2 regions of the Pseudarthrobacter sp. SSS035 genome follow, and region 2 is predicted to be linked to the other one. Evidence: predicted binding sites of a transcription regulator. Region 2 holds the regulator's gene; the other holds the start of a gene.
The links. Region 2 encodes HrcA, which represses chaperone genes, less so after heat shock. Its sites were predicted from a motif close to TTNGCACTCGNNNNNNNCGAGTGCNAA; they were not measured.
Positions count from the first base shown of each region.

Region 1 (3,329 bases), 740 kb from region 2:
GTACCTGCCGCTGTGGACCATCGAAGTCTTCACGGACCCGTCCGCCTGTGCGGACCGGATCGCGGGTTACCTGGGCCTTGAGAATGTCCTGCCGCCCGGACGCGGCACGGCCTCGGGTGGGTTCTTTGACGAGGACATGGACCCGCTCGCGCTTGCGAGCGAAGGAAACGACAGGAACGACGACCAGGCCGGACGCCTGGCCAGTGAGGAGGCGGTTGTTGTGACCCCACGGAACGCCGATCAGGCAGATACGCACGGTAACGACCAGGCGGACGCCGCACGAAACGGGAACGCGGCTGTGCCGGAGCGCCAGCTGCCTGGGGCCACGGGCATCCTGCCCAACAAGGCTGCGGAGGATGACCCGAAGCGCTGGGGCGATGGCCCTGACAACGATCACGACGCATGGCTGAAGGAAAACAAGCCGCCGCACTGGGGCTGACCTCCTGGCTGCAGCGGCGTCACCCGGCACCGCCCTGGGGACCCACCAGGACGAAGAACAGCTTGCCCTGTGTGGAGGCCCCCGCCAGCCGGGCAGCCTGCTCCGGGGCTGCTGCCACGACGATCAGCCCGTCGGTTTCGCCGGTGCCCAACCACTGACCAGTCTTGCCGCCTTGTCCTGACGTCCACAGGACGGGAACGGATGAAGCCAGCACTTCTGAGGGGGATTGCTGGTCGTAGCCGTTCGCCCCGGTCAGGACCACGTTGACCAGTTGCCCGGGCGATACCAGCTGGATGGAGGAGGGATCGGCCATCCTCAAGGGCACGGCTGCGGACCCCGGTGGCGTTCCGGTCAGGAGGCCGGGACCCAGCAGCAGGGAGTCCGTCACCAGTTGGCCCGTCCGCAATGGGGCTGCCAGTTGCTTTCCCGCAGCGTCACTGGTGTCGGACATCGACCCGGAAGTGAGCATCCCCGGCGGGATCTTGACTGCCGTCAGGTCCGTGGCTGTCAGGGCCGTGCCTGCGGGGAGATCCCGCGCCGCCGCCAACACCGAGACCGTATCGGCGGGCGGGGGAGTGAGCTGATGGACCGTGATCCCGGCAGCAAGGCAGAGCAGGAGCGCTATTGCGAGGCGCCGGTTCCGGCCCAGCCAGGACAACAGCCTGTGGCCGGGCGCGCCCTGGGTGCGTGCTGACGGGAGCGGGCGGCGGGCCGGGCGTCCCGGCGGGGCGGATCCGCGGCTGGAACGAAAGAGGGTAGCGGGCATACGGACCACGCTACGTACCGGCAACCACGTCCGACAGAAGCGAAGGTGCCTATGTGGACAACGGTGCCGCCGGCGTCGTACGTCTTTTTAGACCGGAAGTCAGCTGGCGGCAGCGGCGGTGGCAGGGGCCGGCGCCGGTGCGGCCGCGGCAGGGGCAGCCGAAACGGTGCTTCCCTTGGCATCCCGGGAGTCGGTCCGGTAGAAACCGGAGCCCTTGAAGACCACACCCACGCTGTTGAACTTCTTGCGCAAGGCGCCCTGGCACTCCGGGCATGCAGTCAGGGTGCTGTCGGTAAACGACTGGAAAACGTCGAAGGCGTGGCCGCAATCCTTGCAGGCGTAAGCATAAGTGGGCACTGGTGATCCTCCTCGGGGGCAAACGAGAGGTCCTGTACTGCGTTGAGCGGAAACCGTCCATTAGCAGTCGCAGGGCCTGAGTGCCAATTCTATCACCCTCGGAAAGTAGCCCTCCCTCAGGCCGGGTCCGGCAGCCGGATCAAACCTGAGGGTGTGAGCGCGGCCGGAACCCTCCGGTCGAAGTCTTCGGCGGGAATGCTTCCGGCCGGAAGCAGCTCGGATTCGAAGACGACGGCAGCAAACGGGATCTCAAGGCCGTCCCCGGCGAGGGACCCCAGCAGAACGTCGTAGTAGCCGCCGCCCTGGCCGATGCGGTTGCCGTCCCTGTCCACGGCCGTGGCGGGGATGAAGAGGGCAGCAACGGACGCCATGATGCCGAGGTCAAGGCGAGGTCCAGCAGGTTCCAGCACCGGTGCATAGCGGCTGCGGACAAACTCGACGCCGGGGGTCCAGTACGTCCAGCTCAGCCTGCGGCCGGGTTCACAGACAGGGAGCAGGATGGTGTGGCCGCGGCGCTGGAGTTCGCTGATCAGGGGCAGCGTAGGCGGCTCTGGGGCCACGCCCAGGTAGGCACAAAAGGTCGACGGCGTCCCACCGGTGAGCTGTTCAGCCCAAGCAACGCCGTGGACGGCCAAAGCGGCGCCCGCCGCGTCCCGTTGCGTGGGTTCCGTCGCGGCGCGGCGCGCACGATGCTGTGCGCGGATGTCCGCCTTGGCTTCGCTGCTTCCTTGGGACATGCCGCTCCTTCTCTGCCGTTAGGGTGGCCGTTGCAGCGTCTGCGCCGCGCCGGCTCAGGAGCCACCAATAATTACTGAATGGTCAGCCCCTCCGTTAGATTAGTCCAGTGACTACCACTCAGCAGACAGTACGCAAGGCCGTTATTCCCGCTGCCGGACTCGGCACCAGGTTCCTGCCGGCCACAAAAGCCATGCCCAAGGAAATGCTCCCGGTTGTGGACAAGCCGGCCATCCAGTACGTGGTTGAAGAGGCTGTCAATGTTGGCCTTAACGACATCCTGATGATCACGGGACGCAACAAGCGTGCCCTGGAGGACCACTTCGACAGGGTTCCTTCGTTGGAGGACACCCTGGAAGCCAAGGGCGATCTGGCGAAGCTTGAGTCTATCCAGGCAGCCAGCAACCTCGGTGACATCCACTACGTCCGCCAGGGTGACCCCAACGGCCTGGGCCACGCAGTACTGCGTGCAAAGCAGCACGTCGGCAACGAACCGTTTGCCGTGCTCCTCGGCGATGACCTGATCGATGCCCGGGACGAACTCCTCAGCACCATGATCGAAGTCCAGTCCAAGACCGGCGGATCGGTGGTGGCCCTCATTGAGGTGGAACCCTCCCAGATCAGTGCCTACGGATGTGCCGACGTGCAGGAGATCGCCGGTGAAGACTACGTCAGGATCAACAAGCTCGTCGAAAAGCCCAGCGTGGACGAGGCGCCCTCAAACCTGGCCGTCATCGGCCGCTACGTCCTCCACCCCGCAGTTTTTGATGTACTCGAGCACACCGGCCCCGGCAGGGGCGGGGAAATCCAGCTGACCGACGCCCTGCAGGAACTGGCAGCCGGCGAAGGTGACGGCTACGGAGTTTACGGCGTGGTCTTCCGCGGCCGCCGCTACGACACCGGTGACAAGCTCAGCTACCTCAAGGCCTGCGTGCAGCTCGCCATTGACAGCGACGACCTCGGCCCCGGCCTGCGGGAGTGGCTGCCGGGCTTCACGGCCAGCCTCGCTAAATAGCTGCCGTGCGCCCCGGA
Region 1 is NZ_CP096882.1:3,460,631-3,463,959, forward strand. Features, by position in the region: gene MUN23_RS16000 (AAA family ATPase) at 1-439, shown strand, start outside; gene cpaB (Flp pilus assembly protein CpaB) at 459-1,205, opposite strand; gene MUN23_RS16010 (FmdB family zinc ribbon protein) at 1,305-1,562, opposite strand; gene MUN23_RS16015 (5-formyltetrahydrofolate cyclo-ligase) at 1,679-2,299, opposite strand; gene galU (UTP--glucose-1-phosphate uridylyltransferase GalU) at 2,407-3,312, shown strand; gene MUN23_RS16025 (GNAT family N-acetyltransferase) at 3,318-3,329, shown strand, end outside.
Region 1: the regulator HrcA is predicted to act here: its motif matches at 1,623-1,649, upstream of MUN23_RS16010 (FmdB family zinc ribbon protein).

Region 2 (3,329 bases):
CCGGCCACTGTTCGATGCCCAGCACAGCGGGCCGGATGGCCTGCCACACGTCAACGTAAGGGTGCCCGACGATCAGGACATTCCCGGCCGCGCCGGGGGAGGCCATCACGGCAGCCGCGATGCGCGACTCCTTCGAGTCCGGCACCAGGTGGTCCACCAGGACTCCCAGCCGGCGGCCCGGACCGGGACCGAAAGCGGCCACCGCCCCCGCCAGGTCATCAATGCCATGCAAAGGCTCGACGACGATGCCTTCCACGCGGAGATCGTCACCCCAGACTTTTTCCACGAGTTCGGCGTCGTGTTTACCCTCCACCCAGATTCTGCTCGCCTTGGCCACCTGGGCACGCTGGCCAACCACGCGGACTGAGCCGGACGCGGTACGGCCGGCGACGATGGGGGCGGCCTGCCTGGGCGCCGGCGGAACGAGCCGGATGGGCTGCCCCTCCAGGAGGAACCCGAAGCCCAGCCGGAAGGACCGGGACTTGCCGCGCCGGTCTTCAAGGGCCACCACATGCATGCCACCGGACTTCTCCACCCGGGTCACCGCCCCCACCCAGCCTGACTGGGCGTCTTCGAGCACCATGCCACGTTCCACGGGGACCTCAGGGAGTTCGCTTCGCACGGGCGCGGTGATCTCCTGCGGACCCCAGTTCTGGTACTGCATGGATTGATTCCGCCTTGCCGCTAGATCCTGGCCCGGAATTTCGCCCGGAGCGGTACCAATGCTAACAACGGGGTGACTCATATTAGACTGTTAGCACTTAGGCATGTCGAGTGCTAACCCTGTAGTGACCACGGATGGAGGTGGAGTATGAGCGAGCCGCGCAAACTCGAAGTACTGCGCGCCATCGTGGAGGACTATGTGCACTCCCGCGAGCCAGTAGGTTCAAAAGCGCTCGTGGAACGCCACCACCTCGGCGTGTCCAGTGCCACCATCCGCAACGACATGGCGGCCCTGGAAGACGACGGCCTGATCACGGCCCCGCACACCAGCGCCGGACGGATCCCCACAGACAAAGGCTATCGGCTGTTTGTGGACCAGATTTCAGCGGTAAAGCCGCTTTCCCATGCGGAACGGCGTGCAATCCAATCGCTGCTGGAGGGCGCAGACGATCTGGACGATGTCCTGGACAGGACCGTCAGGATGCTGTCGCAGCTGACCAACCAGGTCGCCGTGGTGCAGTATCCGCATCTGAGCCGCGCCACCATCCGCCACATCGAATTCGTCCTGCTCGCGCCCCGGCAGGTCCTGGTGGTCCTCATCGCCACCACCGGCAAGGTCGAACAGCGCGTGATCGACGTCGGCCAGGACCTCGGCGACGACGCCATCGCCGCGTTGCGGACACACTTCCTCGGATCACTCGCGGGCATCTCGCTGAGCCGGCTGACCCCCTCGCTGCCGGGAGTCGTTTCGTCCGTCAGCCCGGGCCAGCGCGCGGCGGCCCAGGCCTTGGCCCACGGGCTGGAAACGCTCGCCCACAGCAGCCGCGAGGAACGCATGGTCATGGCCGGAACGGCGAACCTCGCCCGCTCCAATGTGGATTTTCCGCTCAGTATCGGACCGGTCCTGGAAGCGCTTGAGGAGCAGGTTGTCCTGCTGCGCCTCCTGAGCGACATGGCGCAGGATCCGAGGGGCGTGGCAGTCAGCATCGGGCGTGAAAACCCGTACGACGGACTCGCGGAAGCCTCCGTGGTGGCCACGGGCTACGGACCAGACAGCACTGCCAAGATCGGTGTGCTCGGACCCACCCGGATGGACTATCCCACCACCATGGCCGCCGTCAGGGCAGTAGCCCGTTACCTTTCAAGAATTCTGGGTCCGTAACAGCACCTCGGTCCAGGCACGAAGAGCAGTGCCGGCAGCCCGGCTGCCGGCAGTACAACAAGGAAGAGATACGAACTTTGAGCAGCCACTACGACGTCCTCGGAGTCTCGCCGGAAGCCACCGGGGAAGAGATCAAGAAGGCCTACCGCAAGCTGGCCCGCACTCTTCACCCGGACGTGAACCCCGGGGACGATGCATCGGACCGCTTCAAGGCCGTGACCCATGCCTACGAGGTACTTTCGGACCCGCAGAAGCGCCGGATCTATGACACCACCGGCAACGAGAACGGCACCGACAACGGGTTCGGCGGCGGCGGATACTCCGGCCAGGGCTTCGCGTTCCAGGACATTTTCGACACGTTCTTCGGGGCAGGCGGCACCTCCGGCCCCGCTTCCCGGGTCCGCCGCGGCCAGGACGCGCTGATCAGTGTACGGATCGAACTCCGCGATGCCGTGTTCGGCGTCAACCGGAAACTCGAAGTGGACACAGCCGTCACCTGCCCCACCTGCAACGGGTCATGCTGCCGCGAAGGCAGCCACCCTGTGCGCTGCGATATCTGCGGCGGCAGCGGCCAGGTCCAGCGCGCGGTTCGCTCCATCCTGGGCCAGGTCATGACGGCGGCCCCGTGTGGCAGTTGCGAAGGCTTCGGGACGGTCATCAAGGACCCCTGCAACGAATGCAGCGGCCAAGGCCGCATCCGCAGCCGGCGGTCGCTCACCATCAAGGTGCCGGCCGGTGTTGCCACGGGCACCCGGATCCAGCTCTCCGGGCAGGGCGAAGCAGGCCCGGCCGGCGGACCGTCCGGGGACCTGTACGTGGAACTCCGGGTCAACAACGACGCCACCTACGCACGCGACGGTGACGACCTGCACGCAACGCTGCACATCCCGATGACTGCCGCCGCCCTGGGCACCGAGCTGTCACTGGAAACCTTTGACGGGCTGCAGGAAATCGACGTCAAGGCAGGGACGCAGTCAGGGGAGATCATCACGCTCCGTGGACTCGGCGTGACGCACCTGCGCGGTTACGGCCGCGGGGACCTGATGGTCCATCTGCAGGTGGACACGCCGGCCAAGCTGGATGCCGCGCAGGAGGATCTCCTGCGGCAGCTGGCGAAGCTGCGGGGCGAGCAGTTCACGGAAGGCAAACTGGCTGCCAGCGGTGGCGTCTTTGCCAAGCTGCGGGACCGGTTCGGTAACCTGTAGCGGTGAGCAATCCCGTTTTCTTCAGCGGTGCCGGGTCGCTGGACGATCTGGTGCCCGGTGCCCGTTTCGTCCTTCAAGGGCCGGAGGCACGCCACGCCGTGACTGTAAAACGGCTATCTCCCGGAGAGGCAGTGGACATCGCCGACGGCGCCGGAAGGCGGCTGACGGGAACTGTTGTCTCGGCGTCGCCCGCGGAGCTCACCGTGGAATGCTCCGCCCTCGTTGTGGAGGGCCGGCCCGACATCCGGCTCGTGCTGGTGCAGGCCCTGGCCAAGGGGGACCGCGATGAACTGGCCGTG
Region 2 is NZ_CP096882.1:4,197,365-4,200,693, forward strand. Features, by position in the region: gene MUN23_RS19460 (DUF3097 domain-containing protein) at 1-664, opposite strand, end outside; gene hrcA (heat-inducible transcriptional repressor HrcA) at 812-1,825, shown strand; gene dnaJ (molecular chaperone DnaJ) at 1,903-3,030, shown strand; gene MUN23_RS19475 (16S rRNA (uracil(1498)-N(3))-methyltransferase) at 3,033-3,329, shown strand, end outside.